Regions from separate parts of the Sulfitobacter sp. 1A13353 genome, predicted to be linked through region 1. Evidence: riboswitches for the same ligand, from Rfam matches in the RefSeq annotation. Region 1 holds a riboswitch; the other holds the start of a gene.
What was found. Region 1 has a riboswitch for thiamine pyrophosphate ahead of thiD (bifunctional hydroxymethylpyrimidine kinase/phosphomethylpyrimidine kinase). Riboswitches for the same ligand answer to the same signal wherever they lie in the genome.
Positions count from the first base shown of each region.

Region 2: it holds a riboswitch for thiamine pyrophosphate, as region 1 does, so the genes downstream of both, thiB (thiamine ABC transporter substrate binding subunit) here and thiD (bifunctional hydroxymethylpyrimidine kinase/phosphomethylpyrimidine kinase) in region 1, are expected to answer to the same signal.

Region 1 is NZ_JBIFFS010000005.1:250,030-260,313, forward strand. It holds gene ACGYLO_RS14135 (ABC transporter ATP-binding protein) at 1-107, opposite strand, end outside; gene ACGYLO_RS14140 (TenA family protein) at 104-787, opposite strand; gene ACGYLO_RS14145 (ABC transporter substrate-binding protein) at 784-1,731, opposite strand; gene ACGYLO_RS14150 (HesA/MoeB/ThiF family protein) at 1,769-2,731, opposite strand; gene ACGYLO_RS14155 (thiamine phosphate synthase) at 2,728-3,324, opposite strand; gene ACGYLO_RS14160 (thiazole synthase) at 3,321-4,082, opposite strand; gene thiS (sulfur carrier protein ThiS) at 4,086-4,283, opposite strand; gene ACGYLO_RS14170 (FAD-dependent oxidoreductase) at 4,273-5,253, opposite strand; gene thiD (bifunctional hydroxymethylpyrimidine kinase/phosphomethylpyrimidine kinase) at 5,246-6,049, opposite strand; TPP riboswitch at 6,116-6,212, opposite strand; gene ACGYLO_RS14180 (error-prone DNA polymerase) at 6,324-9,653, opposite strand; gene ACGYLO_RS14185 (Y-family DNA polymerase) at 9,653-10,284, opposite strand, start outside.
Region 2 is NZ_JBIFFS010000001.1:246,789-257,072, reverse strand. It holds gene paaB (1,2-phenylacetyl-CoA epoxidase subunit PaaB) at 1-272, opposite strand, end outside; gene paaA (1,2-phenylacetyl-CoA epoxidase subunit PaaA) at 278-1,270, opposite strand; gene pcaF (3-oxoadipyl-CoA thiolase) at 1,299-2,504, opposite strand; gene ACGYLO_RS01270 (alkaline phosphatase) at 2,711-4,258, shown strand; gene cobO (cob(I)yrinic acid a,c-diamide adenosyltransferase) at 4,316-4,921, opposite strand; gene ACGYLO_RS01260 (DMT family transporter) at 4,992-5,930, opposite strand; gene aroC (chorismate synthase) at 5,941-7,050, opposite strand; TPP riboswitch at 7,143-7,244, shown strand; gene thiB (thiamine ABC transporter substrate binding subunit) at 7,279-8,256, shown strand; gene ACGYLO_RS01245 (thiamine/thiamine pyrophosphate ABC transporter permease ThiP) at 8,232-9,788, shown strand; gene ACGYLO_RS01240 (ATP-binding cassette domain-containing protein) at 9,775-10,284, shown strand, end outside.

The DNA of each region.
Region 1 (10,284 bases):
AGCAAGACGTTCCATTGCCCGGCCTTGAGGATAAGATCGAAATGGTCGATCAAGAGGCCCGCAGCGCCGTGGAGCGCGCCCGATAGATGCACCGTAGGGGCGGTCATGTTGCTGCGGGCGACAGGGCCATGTCCCAAAAGCCAACCTCAAGGGCGGTGGCCGTGTTGAAACGCTCTTGCAAGGTCTTGGCTCGGGGCAGGGTTTGCCAGCTTGCGCCCAGACGCCGCTCTAGCCCCCCGTCGATCAGCGCGCCGACATCGCGGCACAGTGCTTGATACTCTTCACCCCCATAAACCGCGCACCAATCGGCATAGGGGCCGTCATTGCCCCGCAGGGCCAACCCAATCTCACCATAGCCCAGAACGCAGGGGGCGAGGGCGGCCATCAGGTCAAGGAAATCCCCGGAATAGCCCGCCTCCAAAACATAGCGTGTATAGGCGAGGTTGCCGGGGGCCTCTGCCGTGGCCTCAAGCGTGGCGCGGCCGATGCCATGGCCTGCGCAGGTTTCCACATGGAGGGGCATCTCCACATGCACGAGCGCATGGACCGTGGCACTCGCAGCGGCCATTTCATCCAGCGTTTCCGCCTTGGCCGCGGCAAGCGCCCAAGCGCGGGCGAAGTGAATCAGGAAAACATAGTCCTGCCGCAGGTAATGCAGATAGCTGGCCTGTGGCAGACTGCCGTTGCCCAACTGTTCGACAAAGTCATGGCGGGTATAGGCCCGCCAAGTCTCTCCGGCGCCACTGCGCCATGCTGCGAAGGCCTTGCCGTAATCGGGCGCCGTCATGGTTTCGCCTGCGCCGTGACGTCGACCACCAGATCGGCGGCGGGGATCACGGTTTCCACCACGCCGCTTTCCTGCATGAAGGTCTCGAACCGGTCATAGCGCCCGTGGTCCACCGCGGCGGGGCGGGTGGCGAAGCGCGGCCATGTGTCTTCCCATGCGCGGGTGTTCAGCTCGTTGCGCAGCTCGGCGTCGGAGGCAAAGAAGACCTCTCCGCTGGCGGCCGGATCATTCACGATATCGGCGGCGGCCCGTTCGGTGGCACGCAGGAAGCGGGCGATCATGTCGCGGTCCATCTCTTCGGCATGGGCGACGTAGATCAACTCGTCATAGGCGGGCACGCCCTCGGCTTCGGGGTAGAAGCAACGGCCCTCATAGCCTTCGATTTGCATCTGGTTCAGCTCGAAATTGCGGAATGCGCCGATTACTCCGTCGACTTGTCCCGACATTAGCGCGGGCGAGATCGACCAGCCGATGTTGATTTGCTCGACCTCGGCAGGCGCCACGCCATTGTGGCTCAGCATCGCATCCAGCAGCATCTCTTGCACGCCCGCCACGGCGAAACCCACCTTTCTGCCCTTCAGGTCCGCCATCTCCTGCACCGGCCCATCGGCTCGGACGACGAGGCAGGTGAGCGGGGTTTCGACCAGCGTGCCCACACGGCGCAGGTCCAACCCCTCGCGCTGGGCGAGATGCAGTTCCGGCTGGTAAGAGACTGCCAGATCGACCCGGCCCGCCGCCACCATGCGCGGCGGCTCATTCGGGTCGGCGGGGGAGACGAGTTCGACTTCCAGCCCCGCATCGGTGAAATAGCCCTTCTCCTGCGCTAGAATGATCGGCCCGTGATCGGGGTTCACGAACCAGTCGAGCATGACGGTCATTTTGTCTTGGGCCACGGCGGGGGCGGCGATCAGCGTAAGGGCAAGGGGTGCGAGTATGTTTTTCACGGAATGGCTCCAATAGATTGTTTGTTCGGGGAAAAGGTCAGGCATCGGGCAGTGCGATCAGGGCGATCTCGCCCGGCCAGCGTGCGCGGAGGGTGTTGGCCGCGTGATGCGCGCGCAGGCCGGTGCGGCAGGCAAGCACAATGCGCGACGTATCGGGCGGCAGCGTCAGGTCAGGCAGCGCCTCGGGCGGGACATGACGGGCTTGGGGTGAGAAAGGCGCAGGCGCTTCGGCGCGCAGGTCAATGACCATATCGCGCGGGGCGATCTGGCTTTCAGCGATGAAACGCGCGGTGGGTGCAGGCTCGGGCGCATTGTCAAAGCGAAAGCCCGACATGCGCCATTGCGCGGTATCCCAAGTCAGGAGTTGCCCGAGCGGGGAGGGCGACAGCCCCAGCAGCACCGACAACGCCATCTGCGCCTGTGCCGCGCCGATCATCCCGACCACGGGCCCCAAGACGCCCGCCGTGTCACATGTCGCTGCCGTCTGCGGCAGGTCAGGGAAGACGGCGCGGAGCGAGGGAGCACCCCCGCAGAAACCACCGACATAGCCCGACAGCCCAAGGGCCGAGGCTGAAATCAGCGGTTTGCCCTGCGCGCGGGCTTCGTCCGACAGGGTCAGGCTGGCGGCGAAAGTGTCGGCGCAGTCGAGCGCGATATCGCAGTCCGCCAGCAGGGCGGGCGCATTGGCGGGGGTGAGCCATTCGGCACGCGGGGCAAGCGTCACCTCGGGGTTCAGCGCCGCCATCGCCTCGGCGGCGGCACGGACCTTGGGCCTGCCGATATCGTCCATCCGGTAGAGCGGTTGGCGGTGCAGATTGCTCAAGGCCACCTGATCGCCGTCGACCAATGTGATCCGCCCGACACCGGCCCCGACGAGATATTGCAGCACAGGCACCGCCAGCGCTCCGGCCCCGACGACCAGCACATGCGCCGCCGTGAGCCGCGCTTGCCCCCCGGCACCGACCTGCGGCAGAACGGTCTGGCGGACATAGCGGCTCATGCCGTCACCTCAAGCCATTCGCGCACCCGCGCTTCGGGGTCTGCGTTCAGCGTGATATCCGTGACCGCCGCCACCGTATCGGCCCCGGCGGCAAAGGCCCCCGGCGCACGGGCGACAGACATGCCGCCGATGGCGCAAAGCGGAATGTCCCCGATCCGCGCCTTCCATTCCGTCAGCCGGTCGAGGCCCTGTTCGGTCCATTTCATCTTTTTCAGAATGGTCGGATAGACGGGGCCGAGGGCGATGTAATCGGGGGCGAGGGCCAGCGCGCGGTCAAGCTCGGCATGGTCATGGGTCGACAGGCCCAGCTTCAGCCCGGCGGCGCGGATCGCGGGGATGTTGGCACTGTCCAAATCCTCTTGCCCCAGATGCAGCCAATCGGCCCCCAGTTCAATCGCCAGTTGCCAATGGTCATTCACCACCAGCAGTGCGCCGTGCTGGCGGCAGAGGTCGAGCGCGGTGGTGATCTCGGCGCGCAGCACCTCTTCGGGCGCGTCCTTGATGCGCAGTTGCACCAGCTTCACGCCCAAGGGCACGGCCCGCGCGACCCATGCGGCACTATCGAAGACGGGGTAGAAACGCGGCAAGCTCATAGCCAAGCCTTTCCGATGACGGGGGTGGAGGGCACGGCCATGTCGCGCTGGCCCATAGGGCCGGAAGCGGCGGCAAGCGCGCCCGCGCGGCAGGCCAGCGCAAAGGCTTCGGCCATGGCGGCGGGGTCGCGGGCCTCAGCCACGGCGGTGTTCAAAAGCACCGCGTCGAACCCCATCTCCAACGCCTGTGCCGCATGGCTGGGCAGGCCGAGGCCCGCGTCGATCACCATGGCCACATCGGGAAATGCTGCCCGCAGACTGCGCAGCCCGTGCAGGTTGTTCAGCCCCAGCCCCGAGCCGATGGGCGCACCCCAAGGCATCAGCACCCGGCAGCCCGCATCGACCAACCGCGCGGCCAGCACCTGATCCTCGGTGGTATAGGGGAAGACCTCGAAGCCATCGGCGCAGAGCGCCTCGGCAGCCTCGACCAGCCCGAAGGGGTCAGGTTGCAGCGTGTCGGCATGGCCGATGACCTCGAGCTTGATCCAATTGGTGCCAAAATACTCCCGCGCCATCTGCGCCGTGGTGATCGCCTCGCGCGCGGAATGGCAGCCGGCGGTGTTGGGCAGCAGATGCACGCCCAAGCCGCGCACCATGTCCCAAAACGCCTGTCCTGCGCCTTGTTCGCGGCGCAGCGAAACCGTGGCGACCGGCGCGGCGCTTTGGCGAAAGGCAGCCTCCATCACTGCGGGCGAGGGGTAGCGCGCGGTGCCCAGCATCAGCGGCAGGGGCAGGGTGGTGCCGTAGAAATCGCGCATCGTTCAGCCCCCCTGCATGGCGCTGAGCACTTCGAGCCGGTCGCCGTCGCTCAGCATGGTCTCGCCCCGCGCGCCTGCGGGAACGAAGCTGCCGTTGAGGGCGGTGGCGACTTTCGCTTCGCCCCAGCCCAGCTCTGCCAATGCCGCGTCAAGCTGCGCGGCGGTGACCTCACGCGTCTCGCCGTTCACTTCAATCTTCACGGAATAAATCCCCCGTTGTCGCTGTTGCCAGAAAGCCCGCAGCCTGTTCGGCCAAGGCGGGCGCCATGAGAAAACCGTGCCGGAACAATCCGTTCAGATGCAGCACCGCCCCGCGCTGCACGATGCCGGGCAGGTTGTCGGCGAAAGCCGGGCGCAGGTCGGCGCCCATCTCGATGATCTCGCCCTCGGCAAAGCGCGGGTCGAGCGCATAGGCGGCTGAGAGCAGTTCCAGCGCCGAGCGGGCGGTCATGCCGCTGCGGCTGGCGCTTTCGATCTGGGTCGCGCCCAGCATGTAGATGCCTTGCCCGCGCGGCACGACGTAGAGCGGATGGCGCGGGTGCAGCAGGCGGATCGGGCGGGTGAGGGCGATCTCAGGCGCGCGCAGCAGGATCATCTCGCCGCGCACGGCACGCAAACCGGGCAGAGCGTCGCGGGCCACCATGCCGCGGCAGTCGATCACCGGGCCTGTGACCTCCGAAGGGGTGAGGGCCGTGGTCTTAACCGTCACGCCCTCGGCGGCCAGCGCATGGGTCAGGTCTTGCAGCGCTTGGCGCGGGTTCAGATGCGCTTCCTCGGCAAAGAACAACCCGCGGCGATGGCGCCCGGCGAGGTCCGGCTCACAGGCCGCGATGGCTTCGGCGTCGCAGTCGCTGTGGCCTTCGGTGCGGGCGGCGAAACGCTGCAATTCCGCGCGGTCCCGCTCGGGGGCGAGGACCAGCGTGCCCCGATGGGTGACTTCCGTGATCTTCCCCCATAGCGCCGCGGCACGCCGCCCATGGGTTACCACCGCAGGCTCGCTCAGCGCGCCTTCGCAAAAGGGGGCGAGCATGCCGCCCGCCCACCACGAACAGCCGTGCGGCCCGGGCGGGCCTTTGCGGTCAACGAGCCTTGGCCGCAGCCCCTGCGCCAGACAGGCCCGCGCGGCCCAGAGCCCTGCCACGCCCGCGCCGATGATCGTGACATCACTCATGGGGCCAAACGCCGTGAAAATGATGCACCGGCCCGTGGCCATGGCCGATGTTGAGGGCGTCCGCCGCGGCAATGGCGCGTTGCAGATAGCTATGGGCGGCTTCCACCGCCTGCGGCAGAGGCTGGCCCCGCGCCAGACCGGCGGCAATGGCGGCAGAGAGCGTGCAGCCGGTGCCATGGGTGTTCGCCGTCTGCTGGCGGGGCGCGGAAAGGCGCAGGGTGTCGGCCTCGGAAATCAGCAGATCGACACAGGTCTCGCCCTTGCCATGGCCGCCCTTCATCAGCACCGCGCGGGGGCCGAGCGACAGCAGCGCGCGGCCCTGCGCGAGCATGGTGGCCTCGTCGGTGGCTTCTTCTGTGTCCAGCAGCCGTGCGGCCTCGGGCAGGTTTGGCGTCAGCACATAGGCGCGGGGCAGCATCCGGTCGCGCAGGGTTTTGACCGCTTCGGCAGAGAGGAGCGCATCGCCGGATTTCGCCACCATCACCGGGTCGAGCACAATGGGCGCGGCGCAGTCGGCCAGCTCCTCGGCCACGGCGGAGATCGTGGCCGGGTCGCCCAACATGCCAATCTTGACCGCGCCGATGGCCAGATCGCCAAAGACCGCCGCCATCTGCGCGCGGATCATCGCAGGCGCGATCATGGCGACCGCGGTGACGGCGCGGGTGTTCTGTGCGGTCACGGCGGTGAGCACGCTGGCCCCATAGACGCCAAGCGCGCTGAAGGTCTTGAGATCGGCCTGAATCCCCGCCCCGCCGCCGCTGTCGGACCCCGCAATCGTTAGTGCTTGAAACGCCATTCGGCCCCCCATTCGTTAGATGGGCCGAGGGCATGGAGATACGGGGTAAACGACCGCCCGGATGGGCCGATGCTTGCTTCCGTTCCCTACGCCGGTACGACCCGGATCAGGTTCGATGGGTCGGTTTTCACCTCTCAGCCTTGCGGCACCCCAACGGATTTCCGGCAGGCTAGCGAGGGGCGTTCAGAGGGTCAACAGGGGATCGGTTATTTATTGGTTTGCTTTTTATATCATGTAGTTGCGGTGTGTACCTCATGCATTGCATGAGGATTCGTTAATGAAAATCCCGCGATTTGGGGATCACCTTGGCATCGCGCGGGTGGCCGTGCATGGCCACCTGACCGGGCAGCGGATGGGTTGGGTGATCGCCGCGCGTCGTGATGCCGGGCATCGGTGCCTCCGATAGTGCTGCCAGCCGGTCAGAGCGGTTCTCAAGCCGCTCGGCCACCACGTGTATCACCCGCCCGTCGGTCTGCACGCGCCCCTCCACGACCAGAAGCCGCGACGACATGATCGTGGGGCGGTAGAGCTTGAACATATTGGGCCAGATCACGAGGTTGGCGACGCCAAATTCATCCTCCAGCGTGATGAAACACACCCCCTTGGCGCTGCCGGGTTTCTGGCGCACCAGCACCAGCCCCGCCAGCTTTACCCGCCGCCCGTGGCCCATGCGCGAAAGGTCCCGGGCCGAGGAAAACCCCTGCGCCGCAAGGCTCCCGCGGTAGAAGGACATCGGATGCGCCTTCAGCGACAGGCGCAGCGTCTGGTAGTCGGCCACCACCTGCTCCGCCTTCGGCATCACCGGCAGATGCACCTCCGGCTCCGGGCCGCGGGCCGAGGCTTCGACATGGTCGAAGATCGGCAAGGCGGGCGCGTCGCGCAGCCCTTGGGCCTGCCAGAGCGCTTGGCGCCGGTCGATCCCCATGCTGCGCATCGTATCGGCGGCGGCGAGCTGGCGGATCGCCTTGGCATCCAGCCCGGCGCGGCTCTTGAGGTCTTCGACATCCGCGTAAGGCGTCTCGCGCCGGTCCATGATCCGCGCGCCCGCCTTTTCCTGCAGGCCGTCCACCATGCGCAGCCCCAAGCGCAGGGCAAAGCCCTCGCCACAAGGCTCCAGCGTGCAGTTCCAGTCCGAGAGGTTCACGTCCACGGGCCGCACCTCGACCTGATGTTCACGCGCATCGCGCACGATCTGCGCCGGCGCGTAAAACCCCATCGGTTGCGAGTTCAAGAGCGCGCAGGCAAAGGCCGCCGGGTAGTGGCATTTCATCCATGACGAGACATAGACCAGCTTGGCGAAACTCGCCGCATGGCTTTCGGGGAAACCGTATTCGCCAAAGCCCTTGATCTGGTCGAAGCAGCGCTGCGCGAAGACCGGATCGTAGCCGCGTTTTGTCATGCGGCCCACCATCTTGTCCTGCAGCTTCTCGATCGTCCCGCGCGAGCGGAAGGTGGCCATGGCCTTGCGCAGCTCGTTCGCCTCGGTCGGGGAAAACTGTGCCGCGTCGATGGAGATTTTCATCGCCTGTTCCTGAAAGATCGGCACGCCCAGCGTCCGGCTGAGGATGCTGAAAAGCTCGTCCTGCGGATAGGCTGGGCCGGGGGCGGGGTAGACGACGCTCTCCAACCCCTGACGGCGGCGCAGATAGGGGTGGACCATGTCGCCCTGAATGGGGCCGGGGCGGACGATGGCGACTTCGATCACCAGATCATAGAAGACGCGGGGGCGCAGTTTTGGCAGCATGGCCATCTGCGCGCGGCTTTCCACCTGAAAGACACCAAGGCTGTCGCCGCGGCAGAGCATGTCGTAGGTCGGTCGCCCCGTGGCGTCGTCCTCGTGATCCTCCACCGGCACCGTGGCCAGTTCCAGCGGGCGGTCGTAATGCGCCTCGATCAGGTCGAAGCACTTGGCGATGCAGGTCAGCATGCCGAGCGCGAGGATATCGACCTTGAAGATCTGCAGCGCGTCGATGTCGTCCTTGTCCCATTCGATGAAACTGCGCTCGGGCATGGCGCCGTTGCCGATGGGCACGATCTCGGTCAGGGGGCGCTCGGTCAGGATGAAACCGCCGACGTGCTGGCTCAGATGCCGCGGCATGCCGATCATCTGGCTGGCCAGCGTCAGCACCATACGCAGATAGGGGTCCGACAGGTCCAGCCCCGCCTCGCGGGCGCGGGCGTCGTCCATCTCGCCCTCGAAACTGCCCCAGACGGTGCCGGCGAGTTTTGAGGTCACGTCTTCGGACAGCCCCATCGCCTTGCCGACCTCGCGGATGGCCGAGCGCGGGCGGTAGTGGATCACCGTGGCGCAGAGCCCGGCGCGGTGGCGGCCGTATTTGCCGTACATGTACTGGATGACTTCCTCGCGCCGCTCGTGCTCGAAATCGACATCGATGTCGGGCGGCTCGTCGCGTTCCTCGCTGAGGAAGCGCTCGAAAAGCAGGTCATGCACCGCCGGGTCGACCGAGGTGATGCCAAGGCAAAAGCAGACGGCGGAGTTGGCCGCCGAGCCGCGCCCTTGGCAGAGGATCGGCGGCTCAGCCTCCTCGCGGGCGAAGCGCACAATGTCATAGATGGTCAGGAAATAGCGGGCGATCTTCTTGGTCTCGATCAGGGCGAATTCCTTCTCGATGGTCTTTTTCACCGCCTCGGGCACGCCCTCGGGGTAGCGCCGCGCGGCGCCCTCCCATGTGAGACGGGCCAGTTCCTCCATCGGGGTGCGGCCTTCGGGGACGATCTCATGGGGGTATTCATAGGCCAGATCGGTGAGGCGAAATTCGATCCGGTCGGCAAGGCGGCGCGTCTCGGCGATGGCATGGGGCCAGTCGGCGAAGAGGCGCACCATCGCCTCGGGGGATTTCAAGTGGCGTTCGGCATTGGCGGCCAGAAGATAGCCCGCCTTGGGCACGATCACCCCCTCGCGGATCGCCACCATCACGTCCTGCAACGGGCGGCGGTGGCGGGCGTGGTAAAGCACATCGTTGGTGGCAAGCAGCCTCAGCCCATGGGCACGGGCCAGCGCATCCAGCCGGTTGATCCGCGCCCGGTCATCGCCACGGTAGAGGAAGCTCGCGCCGATGTGGCGCATCCCCGGCAGCGCTTTCAGCAGCCGCGGCAGGCCCGCGGCGAAGAGGTCGAGGTTCTCGGGCGGCATGACGATGAGGTGCAGCCCTTCGGCGTGGCCTTGCAGCATCTCCAGCGTCAGATGGGTCTCGCCCTTTTGCTGCCATTCCCCGTCCACCGATTGCATCTTGCCCGCCGAGAGCAGCGTCGAGAGCCGCGCATAGGCGGCGCGGTCCTGCGGATAGGCCAGCAGTTCAGTCCCACAGAGCAGCACCAGCCGCGCCCCGATCAGGGGGCGAATATGGGCCTTCTCGGCCTCCACATGCATCCGCACCACGCCCGCGAGGGTGTTGTGATCCGCGATGCCGATACTGTCATAGCCGTGGTGATGCGCCGTTTCGACCAGATCGACGGCGTCCGAGGCGGCACGCAGAAAGGAAAAGCAACTCGCCAGCCCGAACTCCACGTAGTCCGCCCGGGGTGGCGGACTGAAGCCGTCTTCGCCCAGCGTGCGGCGCTTATGTCCTTCTTGCTCGGGCATCAGGCGAAGAGCCCATGCAGGAACCAGCGCGGCTCGGCCCCGCGGCCATCGTGGATCACGCCCTCGCGGTAGAGCCAGAAGCGCTGGCCGCCCGCGACCTCGACTTTATAGTAATCGCGCAGACGGGTGCCGGGGCGGTCGCGCCACCATTCGGGGGCGATCCGCTCAGGCCCGGCGTGGCGGGTGGTCTTGTAGGTGACGCGGCGCCAGTTGAACTGCGAGGGCGGGCCTTCGGGCACGGCGTAGATGACGCGCACCTCCTCGGGCGGGGTGAGCAACCGCAGGGGACGCTCGCGCAGCAGGGTGGGGGCGGCGGCGGGGGTGCCTTGCAGGGCGTCGACGCGGTGCTCCACCCGTTCGGGTTTGTGGGTCTCGCGCCAAGCGGGCCAACTCACTTTGTCGCTGCCCAGCTTGGCCGCCAGACGGTCGAGCAGCCCGGCCACATCCGCCGAGGGGTCGCGTTTGCCGTCGAGGTGGTCTTGGATCAGCGGCAGCTGCTCGCTGTCCGTCGCCTCCAGCGTCAGCAGGTCAAAACCAAAGCCGCTGTCGATGTTCTCCAGCTTGCCATCGAAAAGCCTGCGCAGATGCGCCGGATCGCGGCTGGCCCGCGCCGTGGCGACGCCGAGGGTGC
Region 2 (10,284 bases), on a different contig from region 1:
TAGAGCGCGCCCTTCTCCTCGGGCGAGGAGGCGGCGATGGCGCTGGCTTCGACCGCCCAGATGCTCACGCCCTCGTTGCGGCGGGTATAGACGTCGCGGGCGTTCTTGATCGCCATTTCCGCATCCGCCGCATGCAGGCTGCCGACATGGCGGTGGCTCAGCCCGTGCTGGCCGCGGATGAAGATTTCCCATAGGGGCCATTCGGTGGGCCGTGCGTCGCCGTGGGGGGCGGCTTCGGTGCCTTTGTATTCGCTGGATTCAGGGCTGCTCATGTCGCTTACTCCGCTGCCATTTGTCTGCTGCGCTTCTTCTCGGCGTGGGCCAGAAGCCCCTCGCGCACCCAGCGGCCCTCGTCCCAAGCCTTGTTGCGCGCCGCCAGCCGTTCGGTGTTGCAGGGGCCGTTGCCCTTGAGCACCTGGAAGAACTCTTCCCAGTCCGGTTCGGCAAAATCGTAGTGGCCGGTCTCTTCGTTGAACTTCAGCGTCTCGTCGGGGATCGTGAGGCCGAGGTATTCGGCCTGCGGCACCGTCTCGTCGACGAACTTTTGGCGCAGCTCGTCATTGGTGTTCATCTTAATCTTCCACGCCATTGACTGCGCGGAATGGACCGAATCCTTATCCGAGGGGCCGAACATCATCAGCGCCGGGAACCAGAAGCGGTTGAGCGCGTCCTGCGCCATCTTGCGCTGGGCGGGCGTGCCATTGGCCATCTTCATCATGATGTCGAAGCCTTGGCGCTGGTGGAAGCTTTCTTCCTTGCAGATGCGGACCATGGCACGGGCGTAGGGCCCGTAGGAGGTGCGCTGCAGCGGCACCTGATTCATGATCGCGGCACCATCGACGAGCCAGCCCACGGCGCCCATGTCGGCCCATGTCAGCGTGGGATAGTTGAAGATCGAGGAATACTTCATCTTCCCGGAAAGGAGGTCGCGGGTCATCTGGTCGCGGGTCACGCCCAGCGTTTCCGCCGCGCAGTAGAGGTAGAGACCGTGGCCGGCCTCGTCCTGCACCTTGGCCAGAAGGATCGCCTTGCGCTCCAACGTCGGCGCGCGGGTGATCCAGTTGCCTTCCGGCAACTGGCCCACGATCTCGGAATGCGCATGCTGTCCGATCTGGCGGATCAGGTTCTTGCGATAGCCGTCGGGCATCCAGTCCTTGGGCTCGATCTTGCCGCCCGCGTCGATGCGTTCCTGAAAGGCGCGCTCGTCGGGGTCCATCTCGTCGAGGGATTTGACGCCCTTGCCAGTGGATTTGATCATCTGTGCATACATCGGTCCGTTCCTTTCGAGGAAAGAAGTGTCAGCCTGCGTTTTCGAGGATCAGGGCAACGCCCTGACCCACGCCCACACACATGGTACATAGCGCGTATTTGCCGCCCGTCCGCTTGAGCTGCAGCGCCGCCGTCATCACCAGACGCGCGCCGGACATGCCAAGGGGGTGGCCGATTGCGATGGCGCCGCCGTTGGCGTTCACATGGGGTGCGTCGTCCGGCACGCCAAGGGCGCGCAGCGTGGCGAGGCCTTGGCTCGCGAAGGCTTCGTTAAGCTCGATCACATCCATCTGCTCGATCGTGAGGCCCGCGCGGTCCAGCACCTTGCGCACCGCAGGGATCGGGCCGATGCCCATAACGCGTGGCTCGACGCCCGCCGCGGACATGGCGACGACGCGGGCGATGGGGGCAAGACCGTGGTCCTTCACGCCCGCCTCAGAGGCCAGCAGCATTGCCGCAGCACCGTCGTTCACGCCCGAGGCATTGCCGGCAGTAACGGTGAGATCCGCGCCGTTGATGCCGCGCAGCTTGCCGAGTTTTTCCAGCGTGGTGCCGGGGCGGGGGTGTTCGTCGCTGTCGACGACGATATCCTCGCCCTTGCGCTGTGGAATGGTGACCGGGGCGATCTCCTCAGCAAAAATGCCTTTCTCGGCGGCGGCGGCATAGCGTTCCTGGCTGCGCGCGGCGAAGGCGTCCTGATCTTCACGCGACACGTCATAATCGGCGGCGACGTTGTCGGCGGTCTCGGGCATGGAATCCACGCCGAACTGCGCCTTCATCTTCGGGTTTACGAAGCGCCAGCCGATGGTGGTGTCATAGACGGCGTTGCTGCGCGAAAAGGCGGTTTCGGCCTTGGGCATCACGAATGGCGCGCGCGACATGCTTTCGATCCCGCCGGCGATGGCGAGGTCCATATCGCCCGCGCGGATCGCCCGGGCGGCGGCGCCCACGGCGTCCATGCCGCTGGCGCAGAGACGGTTGATCGTGGCACCCGGTACATCGACCGGCAGACCGGCCAATAGCGACGCCATGCGTGCCACGTTGCGGTTGTCCTCGCCCGCCTGATTGGCGCAGCCCATGATCACGTCATCGACCCGCGCCCAGTCGACGGAAGGGTTCCGCTCCATCAGCGCCTTCAACGGCACGGCGGCCAAGTCATCGGCGCGAACCGAAGAGAGGGCGCCGCCGTAACGGCCAATGGGGGTGCGCTGCGCGTCGCAGATGAATGCCTGCATGGGGGTCTCCTGTTGTTGCACCGCAATCTACACATCGGGGCGATTCGGTTCAATCAAAATGTTACGGAAAGAAAATAGGGTACGGATTTTGGTAACACGTCATCGCGCTGTCACCAAAGCTTTGCCAAAGAGTCACGCAGCTGTCGGCCATCTGTCACGCATCGGGGGTTCTGTGCCGCCATCGCCACCCTCAGAGGAAGCTCACGATGACCAAACTGATCCGCCCGACCCGTCGCGCTGTGCTGGCGGGCTCCACCGCCTTTGCCGCAAGCCTTGCCATGCCCAGCCTTAGCCGTGCGGCCTCGCGCCCGATGTTTACCCATGGGGTGCAATCGGGCGATGTCGACACGCAGTCCGGCATGATCTGGACCCGGACCGACCGCCCGGCGCGGGTGAAGGTCGAAATCTCCACCACCGAAAGCTTTGCCAACGCGCGCCAGCTTGCGCCGATGAACGCCCTGCCGAACCACGATCTGGCGGTGAAACGTCTGGTCGAAGGGCTGCCCTCGGATCAGGATATCTTTTACCGCTTCACCGCCGCCGATCTGAGCGACATCAACGCCACCTCCGAGCCGATCATCGGCCAGTTCCGCACCGCGCCCACCGCGCGCCGCGACGTGCGCTTTGCTTGGTCCGGTGACACCGCCGGTCAGGGCTGGGGCATCGACGATGAGGGCATGCGCACCTATGCGACCATGGCCAAACACCGCCCCGACTTCTTCCTGCATTCCGGTGACACCATCTATGCCGATGGCCCGCTTGAGGATGAGGTCCAGCTTGACGATGGCACGATGTGGAAGAACACCACCATCATCGACGAGAAACGCAAGGTGGCTGAGACGCTGGACGAATACCGCGGTCAGTGGAAATACAACCTGATGGACGCCCATGTGCGCGAGATGAACGCCCATGTGCCGACCTTCATGCAGTGGGACGACCATGAAGTCGTGAACAACTGGTCCTCCTCGCGCAGCCTGATGGAAGACGACCGCTATAGCGAGAAGTCGATCCATGTCCTCGCCGCCCGCGCTTCGCAGGCCTTCCATGAGATGACCCCGCTGCGCATCACCCCCGCCGAGCCGGGCCGGGTCTACCGCAAGATCAACTACGGTCCGATGCTGGATGTCTTCTTCCTCGACCTGCGCAGCTACCGGGGGCCGAACAGCGAGAACATGCAGACCGAGATGTCGCAGGCCACCGATATCCTCGGGGCCGAGCAGATGGCATGGCTCAAGCGCGAGCTGACCAATTCGGCGGCCACATGGAAGATCATCGCCTGCGACATGCCCATCGGTCTGGTCGTCGGCGGCGGGGCCGAGGCGGTCGCCAATGGCGACAATGGTGCCGCCAAGGGCCGCGAGCAAGAGATCGCGGGGCTGCTGCGTTTCATCAAGACCGCGCAGGTCGACAACGTGGTCTGGTTCACGGCGGATGTGCATTACACCGCCGCGCATTACTACAACCCCGACAAAGCGCAGTTTCAGGACTTTGACCCGTTCTGGGAGTTTGTCTCGGGCCCGCTGCACGCCGGCACCTTCGGCCCGAACGAATTGGACGGCACCTTTGGCCCCGAGTTGAAATACGTCAAAGCGCCCGAAGAAGGGCAGGTGAACCTGCCGCCCTCCGCCGGTCTGCAATTCTTTGGCTTGGTCGATATCGACGCCAAGACCCAGCAGATGAAAGTGCGCCTGATGGACCGCGCCGATACCGAGCTCTACTCGGTTACGCTCGACCCCAAGGGCGCGGCGATCTAAGCGCCCTCTGCATGGCACAGCCAGAGGATCGCCCGGAAGCGGGCGATCCTTTTCGTTTCAGTAGTCGACGCCGCGCTGTGCTTTGATGCCCGCTTTGAACGGGTGTTTAACCTCGGACATTTCAGTTACCAGATCGGCATAGTCGCAAAGCTCGGGCCGGGCGTCGCGGCCTGTCAGCACCACGGCGGTGCGCTTGTCGCGGGCGTCAAGCCCGGCGATCACGTCTTCGATTTTGAGGTATTCGTAGCGGATGGCGATGTTGATCTCATCCATCACCACAAGGTCATAGTCGCCGCTCTCCATCATCTCGCGCGCCTTGCCGAATGCGGCCTCGGCGGCGGCGATGTCGCGGTTGCGGTCTTGGGTGTCCCAAGTGAAGCCTTCGCCCATCGTGTGCCATGTCACCTCGTCCAACCGTTCAAAGAACAATCGTTCGCCGGTTTTCCATTTGCCCTTGATGAACTGCACCACGCCGACGCGCTGCTTCCAGCCAAGCGCGCGTACCACGACGCCGAAGGCGGAAGAGGATTTGCCCTTGCCCGGGCCGGTATGGACCAGCACCAGACCCTTGTCCGGGTCTTGCAACTCGGCCACCTTGGCGCGCTGTTCGGCCTGACGCTGCTGCATCTTTTCCTTGTGATCTTTCGGATCCGCGTCGCTCATCGGTCATCTCCTCTATCCGGTTTCGGGGCACCATAGGGAGAGGCCGGGCCGGGCGAAAGCCCGCATTCGATCACGCTTTGGGATCGGTGACAGATCGCGCCTTGCCACGCTCCATCCCCAACTGCCGCTCGCGCCAGATCACCAGCGCGCCCGCGCTGATCACCAACGCCGCGCCCGCCAGCATCATCATCGTGGGCAGTTCGGCAAAGAAGACATAGCCCAGCAAAATGGCGAAAAGCATCGAGGAGTAGTCATAGGGCGCCAGCATCGAGGCCGAGCCGAAGCGATAGGCCGAGGTAATCAGGATTTGCGCCACCCCGCCGATCAACCCGGCGAGGACCAGCAGGCCAAAGGTTTGCAGATCGGGGATGACCCAGCCGAAGGGCAGGGTGCAAAGCGCCAGCAGGGAGGCAGTGCAGGAGAAGTAAAAGACGATTGCGGCGGTGTCTTCGTTCTGTACCAATTGGCGAATGTGGATCTGCACGAGGCTGCGCACCATCGTCGCCATCAGGATCAGCAACGCGCCGATGGTGGCTGTCTGCTCCATCGTGCCGATGCTGGTGAAACGCGGCCAGAGGATGATCATCACCCCCACCAACCCGATCGCCACAGCACTCACGCGGATCAGGCGGATTTTCTCGCCCAGCAACACGGCGGCGAGGATGACGGTGAAAATCGGTGTGGCAAAACCGATGGCCGTGACCTCGGGCAGGGGCAGCAGGCCGAGGCCGGTAAAGGTCAGCCCCATCGCCGTGGTGCCGAACAGCCCGCGCCAGACATGGCCCATCGGGTTTTGCGTCTTTAGCCCGCTCTTCAATTTGCCGCGCTGTGCCAGCCAGATCAGGATCACTGGAATGGCAAAGAAGGAGCGGAAGAAGACAGACTCCCCGGCGGGAACCTCGTCGGCCAGCGATTTGATGATCGCGGACATGCAGGTGAAAAGCAGGATCGCCGTGATTTTCAGTCCGACACCAAGGGCGGGGCGGGCGGAGAAATCATCGACTTTCATGCTTTGATCCTCACGCCTCGGGGCCAATTATGCCGCGGTTCTGGCCAATCTGTCCGCGATGCAGCAGCAGGTGATCCAGCAGCACGCAGGCCATCATCGCCTCGCCCACCGGCACCGCGCGGATGCCGACGCAGGGATCGTGACGGCCCTTGGTGATGATCTCGGTCTCTTCGCCCTGTTTCGTGATCGTGCGCCGCGTGGTCAGGATGCTGGAGGTCGGCTTCACCGCGAAACGCAGCACCACATCCTGCCCGGTGCTGATCCCGCCCAAGATGCCGCCGGCGTGGTTCGAGGAATATTCCGGCCCATCGGGTCCCATGGTGATCTCATCGGCATTCAATTCGCCGGTCAGCATCGCCGCCGACATGCCCTCGCCGATCTCCACGCCCTTGACGGCATTGATGCTCATCATCGCGGCGGCCAGATCGGTGTCGAGCTTGCCATAGACCGGCGCGCCGAGGCCCGCAGGCACGCCGCGCGCCGTCACTTCGATGATCGCGCCGACGCTGCTGCCCGATTTGCGCAGCCCGTCGAGGTAGTCGGCCCAGTCCGCCGCTGCTTTGGCATCCGGCACCCAAAAGGGGTTTTGGTCGATCTGGTCCCAGTCAAAGGCATCGCGGTCGATCTTATGCGGCCCCATCTGCACCATGTAGCCGGTGATCTGAAGCTCCGGCGCCAGCGCCTTGATCGCCTCACGCGCCAGACCGCCCGCCGCCACCCGCGCGGCGGTTTCCCGGGCCGAGGAACGGCCACCCCCGCGATAGTCGCGGATGCCGTATTTTTGGAAATAGGTGATGTCGGCGTGACCGGGGCGGAACTTGTCCTTGATGTCGCCGTAGTCTTTGGAACGCTGATCGGTGTTCTCGATCATCAACTGGATCGGCGTGCCGGTGGTGACCCCTTCGAAGGTGCCCGACAGGATCCGCACTTCATCCGCTTCGCGCCGCTGAGTGGTGTATTTGTTCTGGCCCGGTTTGCGCTTGTCGAGCCAATGTTGAATCATGCCCTCGTCAATCGGCACGTCGGGGGGGCAGCCGTCGATGGTCGCCCCAAGGGCGGGCCCGTGGCTCTCGCCCCATGTAGTGACCCGGTAAAGATGGCCAAAGCTGTTGATCGACATGGGCGGACCTCCTGTTGTCAAACCCTTAGCCGGGCCAGCGCCCTGCCTCAAGGGGATTTGCCTTGCCAATTGTGCAGGTCCGATCTACCCCTGACGCTACCTCGGGGGGCCTTTGGGCTGAGATGTGCATGCTGTGCGGACCCGTTGAACCTGAACCGGTTAACACCGGCGGAGGGAAGGTCAGGACAGACATCCACCTTTTACCTTTCGCCGCAAAAGGAGGATGCGATGAAGTATCTTACACTTGCTGCGGGCGTCATGGGCGCATCGGCCGCATGGGCCGAGACGCCTGAACTGACGGTCTATACCTACGACAGTTTCGTCACCGAATGGGGGCCGGGCCCGGCCATCGAAGAGGGGTTCGAGGCCCACTGCGGCTGCGATCTGAAATTCGTCGGCATGGGCGACGGTGCGGCCTTGCTGGCGCGGCTCAAGCTTGAAGGCGCACGGTCCGACGCGGATATCGTGCTGGGGCTGGACACCAGCCTTGTCGCCGCCGCGAAAGAGACCGATCTGTTTGCGCCGAGCGGGTTGCAGGCCGACTATGACCTGCCGATCACTTGGGAAGACGAGGTCTTCGTGCCCTATGACTGGGGCTACTTCGCCTTTGTCCACGGCACCGATCTGGGCGCGCCCGGTAATTTCAAAGCGCTGGCCGAAAGCGATCTGAAAATCGTGATCCAAGACCCGCGCTCCTCAACGCCCGGTTTGGGCCTGCTGATGTGGGTCAAAGCGGCATACGGCGACGACGCACCTGAGGTTTGGGCAGGACTGGCGGATAACGTCGTGACCGTGACCAAAGGGTGGTCCGAAGCCTACGGACTCTTCCTCGAAGGCGAAGCCGATATGGTGCTGAGCTACACCACCTCTCCGGCCTATCACCTGATCGCGGAGGAGGACGACAGCAAGACCGCGGCGCTGTTCGACGAGGGCCATTACATGCAGATCGAAGTGGCGGGGAAGCTCGCCGGGTCGGATCAGCCGGAACTGGCGGATCGGTTCTTGCAATACCTCGTCTCTGATGCCGCGCAATCGGTGCTGCCGACGACCAACTGGATGTATCCCGCCGTGACGCCCGAAGGCGGTCTGCCCGCAGGGTTCGAGGGCATGATCCAGCCCGGCAAGGCGCTGTTGGTACCGAACGGCGAGGTCCCCGCGCTCCGTGAGGAGGCTTTGGACGAATGGCTGACCGCGCTGTCGCGTTAAGCGGCAAGACGGGGCTTTTCGCCGCCGCGCTGGTGGCGGGGCTGATCCTTGCCGCTTTGGTCGCCGTTTTCGCGGCAGCCGATGTGGGCGCAGGGCTTGGCCCGGCGGATTGGGCGGCGGTGCGGTTTACCGCGACGCAGGCGGTCTGGTCGGCGGTGCTTTCGGTGCTGCTGGCCGTGCCGGTGGCGCGGGCCTTGGCGCGGCGGCGGTTCTGGGGGCGTGGGGCGCTGATCACGCTGCTGGGCGCGCCTTTCATTCTGCCGGTGATCGTGGCGGTGCTGGGGCTGCTGACCGTCTTTGGCCGCTCGGGCGTGCTGAACCAGTTTGGCGCGGCTCTTGGCCTGCCGCCGGTGTCAATCTACGGGCTGCATGGCGTGGTTCTGGCGCATGTCTTCTTCAACCTGCCGCTTGCGACGCGGCTTTTGCTGCAAGGCTGGCAGAGCATCCCGTCCGAGCGGTTTCGGCTCGCGGGGCAGCTCCAGATGACGCCGCGGGCGCTGTTTCTGGCGCTGGAATGGCCGATGCTGCGGCAGGTGCTGCCCGGTGTGGCGGCGCTAATTTTTGTGATTTGCCTGACCAGTTTCGCCGTGGCGCTGACGCTAGGCGGTGGGCCGCGGGCGACGACGGTTGAATTGGCGATCTATCAGGCCTTTCGGTTTGACTTTGATCTGGGGCGCGCCGCGCTTCTGTCCGTGGTGCAGCTTGTTCTGGCTGGCGCAGCGGCGGTGGCAGCGCTTTGGCTGATCCCGCCGATCAGCTTGGGCGGCGGGTTGGACCGCCCCCTGCGCCGCTGGGATGCGCGGGGCGGCGTGCAGCGAGCGTTGGACGGGCTGGTGATCGCGCTCGCCGCGCTGTTCTTGCTGCTGCCGCTGGGGGCCGTGGTGCTGCGCGGGCTGGCGGGGGTCGCGCAACTGCCTGCCTCGGTCTGGCAGGCCTCCGGGAATAGCATTCTGGTGGCGGGGTTGAGCGTGGCGGTGCTGGCCCTGCTGGCGCTGCCGATGGCAGGCTGGATCGCCACCCGGCGACGCGGCGGGGTGGAGGCGATTGGCCTGATGGGGCTTGCGGCCTCTCCGCTGATGATTGGCACGGGGTGGTTCATCTTGATCAACCCTGTGCTGGACCCGGCACGGCTGAGCTTGCCGGTCACCGCCTTGGTCAACGCGCTGATGGCGCTGCCTTTCGTGCTGCGCATTCTGGTGCCGCGCCTGCGCGAGACCTTGAAGGATTATGGCCCCCTGACCCAGACCCTCGGCATGAAAGGCTGGGCGCTGTGGCGGCTGCTGGTCCTGCCGCGTCTGCGCCCGCAACTTGGTTTTGCCGCCGGGCTGACGGGGGCGCTCTCGGTGGGGGATCTCGGCGTGATCGCGCTTTTCGCCGATCAGGAACGTGCGACGCTGCCTTTGCAGATGTACCGTCTGATGGGCGCCTACCGGATGGAGGCCGCGGCGGGCGCAGCGCTGCTTTTGCTGGTCTTGGCGCTGGCGGTGTTTTTCATCTGCGACAAATGGGGGCGCTGGCATGCTGACGCTTGAAGATATGCGCATTGAGCGGGGCGAGTTCTCCCTCGCGGCCGATATGACACTGGCGCAGGGGCGCAACTACGCGGTGATCGGCCCCTCCGGGTCGGGCAAGTCGACCCTGCTGGCGGCAATCTGTGGGTTCGTGCCGGTGGCGGCGGGGCGGTTGTTGCGGGAGGGGGAGGAGATCACGGATCAACATCCCGGCCAGCGCGGCATGACGATGCTGTTTCAGGACAACAACCTATTCCCGCATCTCACCGTGCGGCAGAACGTCGGCCTTGGCCTGCGCCCCGATTTGCGGCTGAAAGCAGCGGATCGGGAGGCGGTCGATGCCGCCCTCGCGCGGGTGGGGCTTGCCACCCATGCCGCCAAACGCCCGGGCGCGCTGTCGGGCGGGCAGCAAAGCCGCGTGGCGCTGGCGCGGGTGCTGGTGCAGGCGCGGCCTTGGGTGCTGTTGGACGAACCCTTCGCCGCGCTCGGCCCGGCGCTGCGGGTCGAGATGCTGGAT